4 regions of the Streptomyces sp. NPDC052910 genome follow, and region 4 is predicted to be linked to each of the others. Evidence: riboswitches for the same ligand, from Rfam matches in the RefSeq annotation. Region 4 holds a riboswitch; each other region holds the start of a gene.
What was found. Region 4 has a riboswitch for cyclic di-AMP ahead of ACZ6X9_RS19660 (transglycosylase family protein). Riboswitches for the same ligand answer to the same signal wherever they lie in the genome.
Positions count from the first base shown of each region.

Region 1 (4,190 bases), on a different contig from region 4:
ACGTGTCCCGCACGGCCGGTTCGCGCGGCGCCGGAGTGCACTGCGCGGTGCCGGGAAGAGGAGAGAACCCATGGCAGACCGCACCACCACCGGACGCCTGAAAGCCGGGCGCCCGAAGGCAGGACGTCCCACGGTCGGACGTGTGAAAGCCGGGCGCTTGAAAGCCGGGCGCCGGGAAGCCGGGAGTGGCCGAACCGGCCGGCCGGAACCGGCCGGCCCCCCGCGCCGGGGTCCTCGCCGGGCCCTCGGCGCCGGGGCGTTGGCGGCCGCCGCCCTGCTCGTCGCCGCCGGCTGCTCGGGCGCGGGGGACGCGGAGGACACGGACCGGGCCGACGGACCGGACCGGAACGGGACTCCGAGCGCCTCGGCGGAGCACCGGCCCGGCCGCGACGCCGGCACCGGCCGAACCGGGGGCCCCGGCGGCCCGGACGGGACGTCGGCCGCGCCCCGGCGCGGCGGGGGCGGCACGCCGTCCGCCGGTGAGCCCTCCGGCGCACCGTCGTCGCCGGAGGCCGCCCCGTCGTCCGGTGCGCACGGCGGCCGGGCGCGCTGGCAACCGCGCCCCGGCACCCGCTGGCAGTGGCAGCTCGACGGGAAGGTCGACACCTCGGTGGACGTCCCCGTCTACGACATCGACGGCTTCGAGAACGACGCGGCGACCGTGGAACGGCTGCACGCCGACGGCCGCAAGGTCGTCTGCTACGTCAACGTGGGCGCGTACGAGGACTGGCGGCCCGACGCGAAGAAGTTCCCGGAGGCGGTGCTGGGCGAGGACAACGACGGCTGGAAGGGCGAGAAGTGGCTCGACATCCGGCGGCTCGACGTCCTTGAGCCGATCATGGCGGAACGTTTCGACATGTGCCGCGAGAAGGGCTTCGACGCCGTCGAACCGGACCTTACCGAGGGGTTCAGGAACAAGACCGGCTTCCCCCTCACCGCCGCCCACCAACTCGCGTTCAACCGCCTGGTCGCCCGGCTCGCCCATGAGCGCGGCATGTCCGTCGGGCTGAAGAACGACCTCGACCAGATCCCGGAGCTCGTCGGCGACTTCGACTTCGCCGTGAACGAACAGTGCGCCGAGTTCGGCGAATGCGACAAGCTGTCGCCGTTCGTGAAGCGCGGCAAGGCGGTGTTCCACGTCGAATACAAGCTGGAACCCGGGGAGTTCTGCGGTCGGGCCAAGGATCTGGGGCTCAGTTCGATGCAGAAGAAACTCGGTCTCAGTTCCTGGCGTCGTCCCTGCTGAGAGCGGGTGACACCGCCGGAATCAAACCTTCCGGCGAGCGTGAAGAACCTCACAGAACGCCGTTTCGACACCGGATTTCGCCGGTGGATGGTGCAGGATCATGCACCGAACAACCAAGAACCCGTCACAGAGGCGGGCGACCCGGGCGGACGCCGAGTCCTGCCGCCGCTCCGGGTGCGGACCGGATACACGCGGATCGGCAGGAGCGGGAGACCCAGGCAAGACGGACCACGATGGCGGTGGTTCTAGGGGTGAAGCCACATGGTGGCCGGGCAACTTTGTCAGCCCGAACCCGACAGGTCATCTTTCGCAGGCGGATGACGAAGGGCTTACTCGGCATGTCTGCGCTGCCTCGAATACCCGCGCTCATCTCCCGGGCCGGAACCGCATCGGCCCTCACCGCCGCCACCGTCGCGGCGTCCGTCCTGCTCCCCGGCATGGCCGGTGACGCCCAGGCGGCCACCCCCGGCTCCAAGGCCGTCAAGGTCGCGGCGTCCAAGAGCGGCTCCCCGTACCAGTGGGGCGCCACGGGCCCCAACCGCTTCGACTGCTCGGGCCTGACGCTCTACTCGTTCAAGAAGGCCGGCAAGAAGCTGCCCCGCGTGGCCGCCGACCAGTACAACGCCACGCGGCACATCTCGCGCGGCTCCCGCTCCGTCGGCGACCTCGTGTTCTTCCACTCCGGCAGCAACGTCTACCACGTGGGCATCTACGCGGGTGGCGGCAAGATCTGGCACGCTCCCGGCACCGGCAAGAAGGTCCGCCTGGAGAAGATCTGGGCCAACAGCGTCTGGTACGGCCGCGTCCGCTGACGCCCCCTCGCACCACCCGTCGCACCACCGGGCCGGCGCTCGATCGGCGGCGCCGGCCCGTCCCCTCGGCAGCCCCCGGTCCCCCCGGTCGCTCAGCCGCCCATGGCCGCCCGGATCGCGTCCGCCTTCTCCGACGGGTGATACCCGGAACGCACGCCCGCGGCGAGGAGGACGTCCCCCAGGACATGCGGCGTCCGCAGCGGGATCAGCTCCTGGTACGCGGGCGAGTCGTACCACGCCCGGGCCCGCTCCAGGTCCGGGAACTCGATGAGCACCAGATCCCCCTCCCACGACCCCTCACGGACGTCCGGCTCCCCACCGTGCACCACGAACCGGCCCCCGAAGGGGTCGAGAGTGTCCTGGATCCGCTCGACGTACGTGACGACGTCCCGGTGCGGGACGCTGCTGTGGAAATGACCGAGGGCGTAGGCGGGCATCGTCGGCTCCTGACCGGGTGACTCGGCGGCATGTCGTGACCCCCACCCTGCCGCGCGGCGCGCGGCCGGGCGATTACCCGGCAGGTCATGCCCGGCGTGACTCCGGCGGCTTTCCGTCGCACCGCCCCGAACGGTGCCAGGCGGTGCCGAAGCCGAAACCCGGCCGGCGGATCCGTGGGCGGGCGGTGGGATTGGCGTGGGGATATACGATCCCACCCGCGTGACGGGTCGTCCCGTGTTCCGAGCGATGGGGCCGGCGTGTTACTCCCCTGTCGCCCCGTCGATGAGCTCTCTTGCCACATCAAGCTGACCCACGTGGCGGGCGTACTCCTGGAGTAGGTGGAAGAGGATCCGCCCGAGGGAGGGAGCCTGGTCGGGTGTCCGGAAGCGACCGCCGAGTCCGGCCTTGTCGGCCAGGTCCGCAACCGCGACCAGCGAGGTCGTCGCGGCCACTTCGCCTCGGTAGGTGTCCATGACCTCCGTGGTGGGCGTGCCGGCATGGATCGTCCATTCTTCCTCGTCGCCGCCGGGCGGGTACGCGAGGACGTTTTCGGCGGCGAATCCCCAGCGCATCCAACGGCGTTCCACCCAGCCGAGGTGCTGGACCAGGGCGAGAGGTGACCAGCCCAGCGGCTGCACCGGCGTGCGGAGGTGGGAGTCGGACAACCCGGCGAGCTTCCGCATCAACGCTTCGCGATACCACTCCAGGTACCCGAGGAGGAGTTCACGGGCATCGGAGACTTCGACGCCGGGCCCGTCGAGGAGGGCCGGGACCTGTGGCGCAGGCTGCTGCATCCCTCGAACGTAACGTGACATCCGGTCGACATGCTGCGTTGCCCGCAGGGGGTCCATGACGACCTCGGCGACTGCGGGCAGGTGTTCCCCGTGGATCCGGGCGCTGCGAAGGGGATCCGTCGGCCGCTGCGTGCCGCCCTGCGGCGTCCCGGGGAGTGAAAACCGGATGCCCGTCCGCCCCGGTGGGTGATACGCATCCGGTCATGGACGATCTCGTGACAGCCCGCCTCATCCTTCACCCTCTCACCGTCGCCGAGGCGGAGAACATCGCCGCCGAGCGCCCGGAGCGGCTCCCGCACTGGGTGCCCGGTTATCCGGAGGGGGACGACGTCAAGGCCGCGCTCCGGTTTCTGACGGCGGAGCGGGAGGGGGCCGGGCGGCATCCTGGAGCTTATGAGATACGGCGGCGGGAGGACGGGCGGGTGGTCGGCGGGCTGGACTTCCATGGGCCGGCCGACGAGGAGGGGGCTGTGACCGTCGGGTACGGGCTGCTGCCCGCCGAGCGCGGCAAGGGGTACGCCTCCGAGGCGCTGCGCGCCGCGCTGGCGTCGGCGCGGGCGCGAGGGATCCGCCGGGTGAAGGGGGACGCCGACCACGACAACGTCCCCTCCCACCACGTCATGAAGGCGGCCGGGATGCGGCTGGTGGGGGAGGACGAGCGGGTGAAGTTCTACGAGACCGACTGGGAGCCGGACCGCCTTCAGGCGGCGTCCACGTAGACCCAGGCGCCGTTCTCCCGCACGAAGCGGCCCAGTTCGTGCTGCGTGTCCTCGTGGCCCCGCAGGACGTAGTGGGCGCGGAACTCGACCGTCCCCTCCTGGTGGAAGGCGGTGCCCGCTTCGGTGGCGAGGATCTCCAGGGCCGTCCAGTGGATCTTCCGGTCCAGGTCGAGGGACGGCG
Region 1 covers NZ_JBVJJR010000006.1:296,997-301,186, reverse strand. Annotated here, with positions in the region: gene ACZ6X9_RS23150 (spherulation-specific family 4 protein) at 1-101, shown strand, start outside; gene ACZ6X9_RS23145 (endo alpha-1,4 polygalactosaminidase) at 260-1,246, shown strand; cyclic di-AMP (ydaO/yuaA leader) riboswitch at 1,427-1,577, shown strand; gene ACZ6X9_RS23140 (C40 family peptidase) at 1,585-2,058, shown strand; gene ACZ6X9_RS23135 (DUF1330 domain-containing protein) at 2,151-2,495, opposite strand; gene ACZ6X9_RS23130 (DinB family protein) at 2,757-3,290, opposite strand; gene ACZ6X9_RS23125 (GNAT family N-acetyltransferase) at 3,494-4,009, shown strand; gene ACZ6X9_RS23120 (YchJ family protein) at 3,991-4,190, opposite strand, start outside.
Region 1: linked by a shared signal. The riboswitch ahead of ACZ6X9_RS23140 (C40 family peptidase) and the one ahead of ACZ6X9_RS19660 (transglycosylase family protein) in region 4 are both predicted to bind cyclic di-AMP.

Region 2 (4,190 bases), on a different contig from region 4:
GCACGTACGTCCTGTACATTTTTTACAGACGGCTCCGCGACCTGCGAGCCGTCCGCCCCCGCACGCCCCCGCGCGTCCGCCCTTGGAGGCCAGCCGTGATCCCGTACACGTCCCGCCACGTCCTGCCGGAGTTCACCGAACGCACCACCGACGGCCGCCGCACGCTCGACCCCTACTCCAAGCTCCTGTCGGAGCGGATCGTGATGCTGGGGACGGCGGTCGACGACACGGCCGCCACGGATGTGATCGCCCAACTGATGCACCTGGAGTACGCGGCGCCCGACCGGGACGTGTCGCTCTACATCAACTCCCCCGGCGGCTCCTTCGCCGCCCTGTGCGCCGTCCACGACACCATGCGCTATCTCTCCTGCGACATCGAGACCGTCTGCCTGGGCCAGGCGGCCCCGGCCGCCGCCCTCCTGCTCGCCGCCGGCACCCCGGGGAAGCGCGCCGTACTCCCGCACGCCCGGGTGCTTCTCGGGCCGCCGTCCCTGCCGGAGCCGGTCCGCGGCACCCCCTCCGATCTGGCCGTCCACGCCGACGAGCTGCTGCGCCGGCGGGCGGTCCAGGCGGAGCTGCTGGCCCGGTACACCGGCCGGGACACCGAGCGGATCCTGGCCGACACCGACCGGGACACGGTCTTCGACGCCCCGGCCGCGGTGGCCTACGGCCTGGCCGACCGGGTCGTCGGTAACCGTGCCGCCTGGCCCGCCGCGCCGGCCGGGCGGTGAGGGCGCCGTGTCGGACGTGACGGACGGGACGGACGGGACGGACGGGACGCGGGGCATCTGGCCCGACCTCCCTCCGCTGCCCGCCCTGACCCGCGCCGAGGGCGAAGTGGTGGACCGGTACCTCGAGGTACTGGATCTCCTCGGCAGGATCAATCCCGCGCGCGTACAGGGCACGTACGGGGGGCTACGAGCCGCGCAGGCGCTGGTGGTCGCGAGCACGGGACTGCGGGACGCCCTGGCGGTCATGTTCGAACGCGGTGAACGGGAGGTGTACACGGGGACAATGGCACGGGCGTTGCGTGTCCTCGGCGGAGAGCGCCGTGCACGCCGGGTGATGTTGCCGCCGCCATCCGCGAGTTGAGAAGCGGAAACGCTTTTCAACTGGATTCCTCCAGACAGCGGACGGGAGCGTAGACGCGGTGCGGTGATCACTCTCAGCGGCCCGCGCACACCGCGCTCGAGTGATCCGCAACCGGCGCAGGTGGCGGCCTCAGCACGCCTTTCCCATGAGGGTCAAACCGCCCTGCGTCCACCCGAATTGCCCACACGTGACGAGGCTCACATAACCGGGGTTCCGCTCGGAAAGCCGGCCGCGACTGCGCCAAGATCCTCGGGACGACAAGCCCCCGCCACACGGCGGGGCGGTCCCGGCGGACGCCGAACCCTGCCGCCGCCGGGGCGGGTCGACGAGGAGTGCATCGGCAGGGATGGAGGACCCAAGCACGGCGGGGCGGTCTTGGCAAACCGCCCCTTGGGGTGAAGCCGCTCAGGCGGCCGGGCATTCTTCGCCTGCCCGAACCCGACAGGCAATCCTTCACAGGCGGCTGACGAAGGGTATGCGCATGGGCGCGCACAAACGTCCCGCAAGGCTGTCCAAAGCCAAGGCCGCATCGGCCCTGACCCTCGCCGCCGTCGGCGTCACGGTTCTGACGCCGGGCGGCACCTCCAAGGCGGAGGCGGCATCCGTCTCGGTCAGGGCGCTGCAGATCGCCGCATCCAAGCAGGGCTCGCCCTACCAGTGGGGCGCCACGGGCCCGTACCGCTTCGACTGCTCAGGGCTGACGCTCTACTCCTTCAAGCGGGCCGGCAAGCAACTGCCGCGCACCGCGGCGGCCCAGTACAACCGCACCCACCACATCCCCCGCTCCGCGCGCGAACGCGGCGACCTGGTGTTCTTCCACTCCGGGCGGGGCGTCTACCACGTCGGGATATACGCCGGGGGCGACAAGATGTGGCACGCCCCCAAGACCGGTTCCGTCGTCCGCCTCGAGCGGATCTGGACGAACAGCGTCTGGTACGGCCGGGTGACCTGAGCCGGCCGGCCGGGGACCGCGCCCCCGGGCCCGCCCTCAGCGCACCGGCACGCCCCACGGAAGGCGGATCCACACCGTCTTGCCGCCCTCGGCGGTCGGTGTGACGGACACCCTGCCGCCGCGCTCCGCGGCGAGCCAGCGGACGATCACCATCCCCCGCCCGTTGTCCTGCTGGACCGCGGCGGGCAGCCGGCGGGGGTGACGAGGGTGACTGTCGGTGACCCCGATGCGCAACTCCTCGTCGCGTTCGAGCAGCACATCCACGGTGAAGGTGGGGGACTGACCGCGGGTGTGCTGCACGGCGTTGGTGGCCAGTTCGGAGACGATCAGCCGCACCGCCTCGGCGGCCTCCGTGTCCCCGGGCAGCCCCCACTCCCCCAGGACGGACGACACATAGCGGCGGGCCGTGGACACCGACGCCGGGGCGCTCGGCAGAGTGACGGACGCTTCCTGGAGATCTGCCATGTCGCTGTCCCTTTCGACCGGGTTCCACCGGACTCCACCGGGTTCCACCGGGGCGGGCTCCCGGAGCGGTGCGCGAGCACACGCGCCGTACAGCGGCGTACACAGGACCGGTCGGGAGAGGCCCACGGGCGGCTCTTCCCGTCAGGGTGCCACTGATAACGCCCGTGATGGGCGCGATCCACCGAGATGTGCATATATCTGTCGCTCGAAGCGGTGAACTCTGCGACGGCAGACCGTATGTGAGCGGATCGATGCTCTATTGACTCAGGGGTACGCATGCGAAGACGTACGGCATCCCCACCCGGCCCGCGCGGGACTGGTGGGACGTACGACGCACGAGGGGAGGGAGCGCCGTTGCGGTACGGACCGGCGGTGCGCCGCCGCAAGCTCGGTGCCGAACTGCGCCGCCAGCGCGAACTGACCGGGATGACCAGCCGGCAGGCCGCGGACGCGGTCGGCTGGCACCAGTCGAAGGTGAGCCGCATCGAGACCGGCAGCAGCGGGGCCAAACCCGCCGACGTGGCCCGGCTGCTGGACGCCTACCGGGTCTCCGACCCCGAACTCCGGGCCTTGCTGGGGGCGTTGTGCGGAGCGGACTCCACGGGTGCGGAGGACGCCGGCTCCGGCTCGCGGCGCGGCTGGTGGTACGCCTACCGTGATCTGCTGCCCTCCGCGTATCTGGACTTCATCAGCCTGGAATCGGAGGCCTCGCGCTCGCGCACCCTGGAGACCACGGTGGTGCCCGGCCTGCTCCAGACCCCGGAGTACGCCCGGGCGGTGACCCGGGCCGCGCTGGGGGACCCGCCCGAGCGGCAGGTCGACGAGCTGGTCCGGGTGCGCATGGCGCGGCAGTCGGTGCTGCGCGGGTCGCGGCCGCTGGAGTTGTGCGCGATCCTGGACGAGGCGGTGCTGCGGCACGAGGTGGGCGGTCCGGAGGTGATGTCGGGGCAGTTGCGGCACCTGCTGGACACCGGGCGGCTGCCTCATGTCCGGTTGCACGTCCTCCCGTTCGCCCGGGGCAATCACATCGGTATCACCGGGCCTTTCGTTATCTTTTCCTTTCCGCGCATCGCCGATCTGGACGTGGTTGTTCTCGACCACTTGACGAGTAGCCTCTACTTGGAGCGGAAAGAAGACCTCAGGGCGTACGGCGCCGCGTTCACCACGCTCCGGGCGCACGCCCTCGCTCACGAAGAGTCCCTGGATTACATCGCGGAGGTCGCGGGAGAGCGCGGCCGCACGCGGTGATCCGCCCCGAACACGCGAGGACGCGCAAGGAGGCGCCATGTCCGCACCACGGCGGTACGTACCTTCTCGTTCGGTTCCGCGCGCGGCCGAGTGGCGGCGCAGCAGCCACAGCACCGGGATGAACAACTGTGTCGAGGCCGCCGTCCTGGCCACCGGCCGTCTCGCCGTGCGCGACTCCAAGCGGCCGGCGGGTCCCCGCGTGGAGGTGGGGCCCGCGGCCTGGAGACCGTTCGTCGGCCTGCTCCGGGCGGCGGGGGACGGCCCGGGCCACGGGTGCGGCACGCGTTGAGGGCACGAGTCAGCGGCACGAGTCGGCGGCACACTCGACGGCACGAGCCCGGCAGCACGCGTCGACGGCCCGGTCCGGCCCCTCCTCCACCGGCGCCCCGGCTCGACCGGCACCCCGGCTCAGTGGCCGCGGGCCGCCGGCGGC
Region 2 covers NZ_JBVJJR010000002.1:220,397-224,586, forward strand. Annotated here, with positions in the region: gene ACZ6X9_RS06780 (ATP-dependent Clp protease proteolytic subunit) at 96-731, shown strand; gene ACZ6X9_RS06785 (hypothetical protein) at 748-1,092, shown strand; cyclic di-AMP (ydaO/yuaA leader) riboswitch at 1,377-1,569, shown strand; gene ACZ6X9_RS06790 (C40 family peptidase) at 1,574-2,044, shown strand; gene ACZ6X9_RS06795 (ATP-binding protein) at 2,081-2,509, opposite strand; gene ACZ6X9_RS06800 (helix-turn-helix domain-containing protein) at 2,864-3,757, shown strand; gene ACZ6X9_RS06805 (DUF397 domain-containing protein) at 3,795-4,046, shown strand; gene ACZ6X9_RS06810 (8-amino-7-oxononanoate synthase) at 4,166-4,190, opposite strand, start outside.
Region 2: linked by a shared signal. The riboswitch ahead of ACZ6X9_RS06790 (C40 family peptidase) and the one ahead of ACZ6X9_RS19660 (transglycosylase family protein) in region 4 are both predicted to bind cyclic di-AMP.

Region 3 (4,190 bases), on a different contig from region 4:
CTGGACGTCAAGGCGTCCGCCGGCGCCGAGGTCGCCGACATCGAGGCGGCCGTCGACGAGGAGCTGGCCCGCTTCGCCCTGGAGGGCCCCACCGCCCAGGAGATGGAGCGCGCCCAGGCGCAACTGGAGCGCGAGTGGCTGGACCGGCTGGCCACGGTCAGCGGCCGGGCCGACGAACTGTGCCGCTTCGCCGTCCTCTTCGGCGACCCGCAGCTCGCCCTCACCGCGGTCCGGCGGGTCCTGGAGGTCACGCCGGAGGAGGTGCGGGCCGTCGCCCAGGCGCGGCTGCGCCCCGACAACCGCGCGGTGCTCGTCTACGAGCCGACCGGGGCCCAGACCGCGGGCGCCGACGAGGCCGATGTCATCGACGGTGCCATCGCACAGGAAGCCGACGCCAACGCACAGGAACAGGAGACGGCCCAGTGAGCGAAGCCGCAGTCGTGGGCGCCACCGGCACCGCCGAACCCACCATGCAGTTCCACCCGCGGCCCCGGCCCGGCACGGCCACCCCGTGGAAGTTCCCGGCGCCCGGCCGCGGCCGGCTGCCCAACGGCCTGACGGTGCTGCGCTGCCACCGTCCCGGCCAGCAGGTCGTCGCCGTCGAGGTCAGCCTCGCCGCGCCGCTGGAGGCCGAGCCTGCCGGGCTGGAGGGCGTGGCCACGATCATGGCCCGCGCCTTCTCCGAGGGCACGGACAAGCTCAGCGCCGAGGACTTCACGGCCGAGCTGGAGCGGTGCGGTGCCACCCTGGACGCCCACGCCGACCACCCCGGCGTACGGCTCTCCCTGGAGGTCCCGGCCTCCCGGCTGACCAAGGCACTCGGGCTGCTCGCCGACGCCCTGCGGGCCCCGGCCTTCCCCGACAACGAGGTCGAGCGCCTGGTCCGCAACCGGCTGGACGAGATCCCGCACGAGCTCGCCAACCCGGCCCGCCGGGCCGCCATGGCGCTCTCCGCCGAGCTCTTCCCGGCCGACTCGCGGATGTCCCGGCCCCGGCAGGGCACGGAGGAGTCGGTCGCGCGCATCGACGCGGCCTCCGTGCGGGCCTTCTACGAGGCGCACGTCCGTCCGGCCACCGCCACCGCCGTGATCGTGGGCGACCTCACCGGCGTCGACCTGGACGAGGCCCTGGCCGACACCCTGGGCGCCTGGACGGGCTCCCCGGCCGAGCCGCGGCCCGTCCCGCCCGTCACCGCCGACGACACCGGCCGTGCCGTCATCGTGGACCGCCCCGGCGCCGTCCAGACGCAGTTGCTGATCGGCCGCGTGGGCGCCGACCGGCACGACCGCGTCTGGCCCGCCCAGGTGCTCGGCACGTACTGCCTCGGCGGCACGCTCACCTCGCGCCTGGACCGTGTGCTGCGCGAGGAGAAGGGCTACACCTACGGCGTCCGCTCGTTCGGCCAGGTGCTGCGGTCCGCTCCCGACGGCTCCGGTGCGGCGATGCTCGCCATCAGCGGCTCCGTCGACACCCCCAACACCGGCCCGGCGCTGGCGGACCTGTGGACGGTGCTGCGCACCCTCGCCGCGGAGGGGCTGACCGACGCCGAGCGTGACGTCGCCGTGCAGAACCTGGTGGGTGTCGCCCCGCTCAAGTACGAGACGGCGGCGGCCGTCGCGGGCACGCTGGCCGACCAGGTCGAGCAGTACCTCCCGGACGACTTCCAGGCCCGGATGTACGAACGCCTCGCGGAGACCGGGACGGTGGAGGCCACGGCGGCCGTCGTGAACGCCTTCCCGGCGGACCGCCTGGTCACCGTGCTGGTCGGGGACGCGGCGGAGATCGCGGAGCCCGTCCGGGCGCTGGGCATCGGCGAGGTGACGGTCGTTTCCGCCTGACGGAAGCTCAAGCCTCGGCGTGCGCCCCGGCGCACGCGCGGGGGCGGAGAGGCGCGTGGGTCCTTCGGGAGCCACGCGCCTCCGTTATGCCCGATTTATAGGAGCGGTTGCACCTTTCCTGTGTGGCGTGCGTCACGAAAACGGGGTTCCGTTTGCCGTTCGAATCTGACGGCGATTAGCTTCATGGCGGCAGCCCGTCGGATCGGAGCCGCAACCGCGGCCCCGGGCAGCCATCGCCGAGTCCCCGTACGGCGCGAGCCAGGGGAGCCGGGGAACCACATGTTCCCTGGGGTGAATCGGGCCCCTCTCCGGAGGGAACCGTAGGAGACCTTCCTGCTCCGAACCCGTCAGCTAACCCGGTAGGCGAGAGGGAAGGAAAGGAACAGCCGCAGCCATGGCGTTCACCCGTGCCACCGGGAAGCACCGTCGTCCGAGCCGTGCCGTGCGGGTCGGCGCCAACGTCGCCGGCATAGCCACCCTGAGCGCCGCGGGCGTCGTCGCCGGTGTCGCCGCTCCGGCCTTCGCCGCCTCCCCCGAGGACGCGCCCCGCCCGCAGGACACCGGCCTCACCCAGGCCGTCGTCCTCTCCGACCACGTGGCCGACAACATCAACGAGCAGGCGCAGATGCAGCGCGGCGTCGCCGAGCAGGACGCCGCCACCCAGAAGGCGGAGGCCGCGGCCAAGGAGCAGGCCGCCCTGGTCAAGAAGCGCGCCGACGAGGCCAAGCGCAAGGCCGAGGCCGAGCGCGCCAAGAAGGAGCGGGCGGCCCGCGAGGCGGAGCGCAAGCGCCTTAACACCTTCGTGATGCCGATCGCCGGCTCCTTCGTCTCCACCCAGTACCACGCCTCCAGCGGCCTGTGGTCCTCCGGCAGCCACACCGGCGTCGACTTCCACGCCGACGAGGGCACCAGCGTGCAGGCCGTGGGCGCCGGCACGGTCGTCGAGGCCGGCTTCGGCGGCGCGTACGGCAACAACATCGTCATCAAGCACAACGACGGCACCTACACCCAGTACGGCCACCTGTCGTCGATCGCCGTCAGCGTCGGCCAGACCGTCACCCCCGGCCAGCAGATCGGCCTCTCCGGTTCCACCGGCAACGTGACCGGCCCGCACCTGCACTTCGAGGCCCGCACCGCGCCCACCTACGGCTCGGACATCGACCCGGTCGCGTACCTGCGCTCGCACGGCGTCAACATCTGACCTCCGCCGTCACCTTCCTTCCGCCGAGCCCCGCCCGGACCATGCGTCCCGGAGCGGGGCTTTCGGCCGTCCGGTACGTCACCGGGGAGTCACCCGGCCGTACCGCGTGGCCAAATCATTTCCATGGCGTCCGGGCGGCCATCGGAAACCGCGGGGAATTGCCATAGAGTCGAGCGGATCCTGAAGAAGCGTCCATCGCGTGCGGGCCGTCGCTTTCCGCGGGGTCGTATCGGGGTCGATCCGGAGGTTCGTCCAATGCGGGGACGTTTGTGAACGGCGGGAGTGGCGCGGTTTCCGACAACCGCCGCGTTTCCGCGCAGGCGGTGTGCACGGCCATTCGCGACGACATCGTCTCCGGTGCCTTCCCGCCCGGCACCCGGCTCATCGAGGAACTCCTCGCCCGCCGCTACGGCGTCTCCCGCGTCCCGGTGCGCGAGGCGCTGCGCACGCTGGCCTCCGAGGGCTTCGTGACCACGCGCCGGCACGCGGGCGCCTGTGTCGCCGAGCCGACCGAGCAGGAGGCGGCCGACCTGCTGGAGGTGCGGGCCCTGCTGGAGCCGCTGGGGGCCGCCCGGGCCGCGCAGCGGCGCACCGAGGCGCATCTGAAGGTGTTGCGCGGACTGGTCCGGCTGGGCCGGGAGCGCGCTCGCGGCGGTCAGCCGGGCGAGCTGTGCCCGCTGGGCGACTGGTTCGACGAGACGCTGGCCCAGGCCTCCGGCAGTCCGAGCCTGGCCGCGCTGCTCACCCAGGTGCGACGCAAGATCGCCTGGGTGTACGCGCCCGAGCCGCCCGCCCGGCCCGTGGAGACCTGGGAGACACATGCCGCGCTCGTCGACGCGGTGGTCAGGAGGGACGCGGAACGCGCCCGGGACATCGCCGCCGGGCGGGCCGGGCGGGCGCCCGGCGAATTCCGGTTCTGGCGTCCCGTGCCGGCCGCCCCGGCGCCCCGGGCGGCCGTCCGGAAACGCGCCGTGCACACGGCGGGCGCCGGAATGTGAGGCGCGTCCGCCATTCCGGGCCGGACGGGAATGGCCCGGCGTGGAACACCTGACGTTTTCCGGCCGGAATTCTCCCGCGCGGGGGGAAACACACGACGGGGCCGCGGCGGCCGGTTCTCCGGCCGCCACGGCCCCGCTCGCGTGCCGCGGGGA
Region 3 covers NZ_JBVJJR010000012.1:52,577-56,766, reverse strand. Annotated here, with positions in the region: gene ACZ6X9_RS30490 (M16 family metallopeptidase) at 1-426, shown strand, start outside; gene ACZ6X9_RS30485 (M16 family metallopeptidase) at 471-1,838, shown strand; cyclic di-AMP (ydaO/yuaA leader) riboswitch at 2,063-2,219, shown strand; gene ACZ6X9_RS30480 (M23 family metallopeptidase) at 2,233-3,039, shown strand; gene ACZ6X9_RS30475 (GntR family transcriptional regulator) at 3,309-4,037, shown strand.
Region 3: linked by a shared signal. The riboswitch ahead of ACZ6X9_RS30480 (M23 family metallopeptidase) and the one ahead of ACZ6X9_RS19660 (transglycosylase family protein) in region 4 are both predicted to bind cyclic di-AMP.

Region 4 (4,190 bases):
TGCGCTGGGCCAGCTCGACGGCGTCCAGGGTCTCGGTCAGCGAACCGATCTGGTTGACCTTGACCAGCAGGGCGTTGGCGGCGCCCTCCTCGATGCCGCGGGCGAGGCGCTCGGGGTTGGTGACGAACAGGTCGTCACCGACGAGCTGGACCGCGTCGCCGAGGCGCTCGGTGATGGTCTTCCAGCCGTCCCAGTCGTCCTCGAACAGCGGGTCCTCGATGGAGACCAGCGGGTACGCCTCGACGAGCTCGGCGTAGTAGTCGGTCATCTCGGCGGCGGTGCGGCTCTTGCCCTCGAAGGTGTAGACGCCGTCCTTGTAGAACTCGGAGGCGGCCACGTCGAGCGCGAGCGCGATGTCCTGGCCGGGGGTGTAACCGGCCTGCTTGATGGCCTCGAGGATGAGGTCGAGGGCCTCGCGGTTGGAGCCGAGGTTCGGGGCGAAGCCGCCCTCGTCGCCCAGGCCGGTGGACAGGCCCTTGGCCTTCAGCACGGCCTTGAGGGTGTGGTAGACCTCGGTGCCCCAGCGCAGCGCCTCGGAGAAGGACTCGGCGCCGATCGGCGCGATCATGAACTCCTGGATGTCCACGTTGGAGTCGGCGTGCGAGCCGCCGTTCAGGATGTTCATCATCGGAACGGGCAGCAGGTGCGCGTTCGGGCCGCCGAGGTAGCGGAAGAGGGGGAGGTCCGAGGCCTCGGAGGCGGCGTGCGCGACGGCCAGGGAGACGCCCAGGATGGCGTTGGCGCCCAGGGAGCCCTTGTTGTCGGTGGCGTCCAGGTCGAACATGGCCTGGTCGATCAGGCGCTGCTCGGTGGCGTCGTAGCCGACGAGCTCCGGGCCGATCTGCTCGATGACGGCCAGCACGGCCTTCTCGACGCCCTTGCCCAGGTAGCGGTTCTTGTCCCCGTCACGGAGCTCGATGGCCTCGAAAGCACCGGTCGAGGCGCCGGACGGCACCGCGGCGCGGCCGGTGGAGCCGTCGTCGAGGCCGACCTCGACCTCGACCGTGGGGTTGCCTCGCGAGTCGAGGATCTCGCGAGCTACGACGACGTCGATGGACGGCACGAGGGTCTCCTTCGTGTGTGTCTGGGTACTCCAGCGTTCTGCAGCACGAGCCTAACGGGCGCCGGAGGGTCCACCCGCCCCCGGAGCGCCACCCCGCCGGAAAAATGGCACAAACGCCGAGATCAAGGGACGAATGGGCGGGGTGTTCGCTCAACGGGGAACCGGCGGGGGAAACGGGGACGCGCCGTACGGGGGCCGGGATGCGCCGCACAGGGAGCCGGACGTGCCGGACGGGGAGCCGGGCGAGGGGCCGTTCGTCCGCGACCCGGGCCGGTCTCGAGACGTGATGCCGGCCGCGCGACGTGGCGCCGGCCGCGCGCCGGTTGCATGCCGACCATCTGCCGACCGTGCGCGGAAACGGCGGAGCCCCGCTCTGATGCGGCCCGGGGGGGGATCGGTCGCATCGGAGCGGGGCGGTTCCGCTGGGCCCGGGAACGGCGTTCCGGGCCGGTGGTACGGAGGCTGGGGTACGGGTGGGTGCCGCGGTACGGGCGGTGGTGCGCACCGCCCGCGGCCGCGAGAACCCCGGCCGCGAGGCCCGATCGGGAGGCCCGATCGCGAGGCCCGGCCGCGTACGACGACGCGGCACGGGCCACAGCCACGGCTCGCGGCCCTGACTCCCGGCCCCGGAATGCGCCTCGGCCTTAGCTGAGGTGCAGCTTCTGGCCGGGGAAGATGAGGTCGGCGCTGTCCACGACGTCCTTGTTGCGGTCGTAGAGCTTCTCCCAGCCGCCCTTGACCTTCTTGGCCTCGGCGATCTTGGCGAGGGTGTCGCCTTCCTTCACCTCGTACTCGCCGTCACCGATCTTGACGGTCTTCGGCGCGGCGTGCTTCGGCGCGGCCGGCTTGGCGGCCGGGGCGGCCGGGGCCTCCTCGGCCTCCCGCTGCGGGGCGGCGTGCTTCGGCGCGGCCTTGCGCTCGCTGCGGTCGGCGTGGCTCTGGCCGGTCGAACGCTGGCCCGAGGCCGACTTGGAGACGACCTTGCCGGAGCCGGAGCCGTCGACCTGCGGGGAGCCGCCACCGCGGGTCAGGCCGCCCTCACCGGCGCAGCCCCAGGCTCCGGGGCCCTGGGCGGCGAGCAGCTTCTCGGCGACCAGGATCTGCTGGCCCTTGCTGGCCAGGTCGGCGCGCGGCGCGTACTGGGTGCCGCCCATGGCCGCCCACGAGGACTGCGAGAACTGCAGGCCGCCGTAGTAGCCGTTGCCGGTGTTGATCGACCAGTTGCCGCCGGACTCGCACTGGGCCACACGGTCCCAGGTCTCCACGGAGGCGGCGTGGGCGGACGTGGCCATCATCAGCGGGGCGGCGACTGCGGCGCCGGTGACACCCGCGAGCGTGGCGATGCGGACGGCCTTGTTCGGACGACGGTGCTTGCCCTTGGACATGACTCGGTTTCCTCACCGGCGCCTACGAGGTGAGCTGTCGGGTTCGGGCGTGAGTTGCCCGGCCCGGTGGCTTGCGCTCACCAGGCTTCACCCCAAGCCGTACCGGTACGTCGGTCGTTGACCGATGAACCGTTCCGGCGACCTACCGTGGTTCCCCCGCTCCTGCCTACGGCGCTTGCGCGACGACTCCCCCGGCCGCCGGCAGGATTCGGCGTGACGACCGTGGTGCTCGCGATGGCGAGCGATGACGACGTTAAGCACAGACGGCCTATGGGTTCAAACCCTCCTTTTCAGCCACCGCCTGCTCCCCCCACCCCGGGGAACTCACCGTTTCCGCAGGTGGGAATGGTTTCTCGGGATTCTGACGAGCCGTCTCCGCGCCGATGTCAACGAGACCCATGTCTCACTTTCCTCCGGAACGGACATTCGACGCGAACTCCCCCGCTACTTCTTCAGTTCGAGCTGCTGACCGGGGTGAATCAGGTCGGGATCGCCCCCCACGACCTTTTTGTTGTCCTGGTACACGCGGTGCCAGCCGCCCTCGACCCGGTGCTCCTGGGCGATCTCTGACAGGTTGTCACCGGGGCGCACGGTGTAGTCGTGAACGGCTGTCGCGTCGGCGCGCCCGCGCTCGGCGCCGCGCGACGCGCGCTCGCCACCGGAACCGGACGGCTCCGCGCGGTGCTTGCCCGCGCCGGAGCCCGCCCGCTCATCGAGCGTTCCTGACACGGACGTTCCGGCGCCCTGGCCGGAGTCCCGGCCGGCCTCGGAACCGCTCTCGCGGCCGGCCTTCGCGTCGGTCGCCGAGTCGGCGGACGCCGCGTCGGACGAGCCGTCCGCCCCGCCGCCGTCCGGCTTGCGGTGCTTGCCGCCGGCGGACGAGCCGGTGGACGTGTCGCGGTCCTCACCGGAGGGCTTCTCCGGCTGCCCCGGCTTCCCGGAGGCATCGGTGGTGCCGGTGCCGTGCTCGCCGGCCTTCTCGCCCGTATTGCCCTTGTCGGCCTTGTCGGTCGACCGGTTGGCGTCGGAGGCGGCGTCCTTTCCTGAGGAACCGCCCTTGCCGGAGGAGCCGCCCTTCCCGGTGGAGGCGCCCGTCGACGTCTCACCGGCCTTCCCGTCGGCCCTGTCACCGGCCTTGTCGGACGATGTGTCCCGCGTCCGGCCGGAGTCGGACCGTCCGGACGTTCCGGAACCCGACGCGTGCGACGAACCCTCGACGGCGTCGTGCGGCATGCCCGGGTTCACCTCGGGCGCCCGGCCGTCCTTGGCCAGGTCGGACTTGACCGCGCAGGCGGGCCAGGCGTACGGGCCGCGGGCGTCGAGGATGCGCTGGGCGACGGCGATCTGCTGGGCGCGGCTGGCCTGGTCGGGGCGCGGCGCGTACTCCGTTCCGCCGTACTGCTCCCACATCTCGGGGGTGAGCTGCAGTCCGCCGTAGAACCCGTTGCCCGTGTCCGCGCTCCACAGGCCGCCGCTCTCGCACTGGGCGACGCGGTCCCAGGTGGGGGCGTCCGCGGCGTCGGCCGTGGTGGCACCGAGCAGGGGCATGGCGATCCCGGCGCCCGTCACGCCCGCGGCGACGACCACGGCGGGCAGTTGACGGGGACGGCGATGTCGGCCTTTCCCGGAGAGCATGCGATCACCTCTCATCTAGCTGCCGACCGGCTGCCGACGGCTGCCGATCGTGTGGCTGCTGAATATGACCGCAGAAGATAGCCAGGGCCCTCAGAGGCCACAACCCA
Region 4 covers NZ_JBVJJR010000005.1:104,442-108,631, forward strand. Annotated here, with positions in the region: gene eno (phosphopyruvate hydratase) at 1-1,063, opposite strand, end outside; gene ACZ6X9_RS19660 (transglycosylase family protein) at 1,708-2,448, opposite strand; cyclic di-AMP (ydaO/yuaA leader) riboswitch at 2,453-2,632, opposite strand; gene ACZ6X9_RS19665 (transglycosylase family protein) at 2,893-4,083, opposite strand.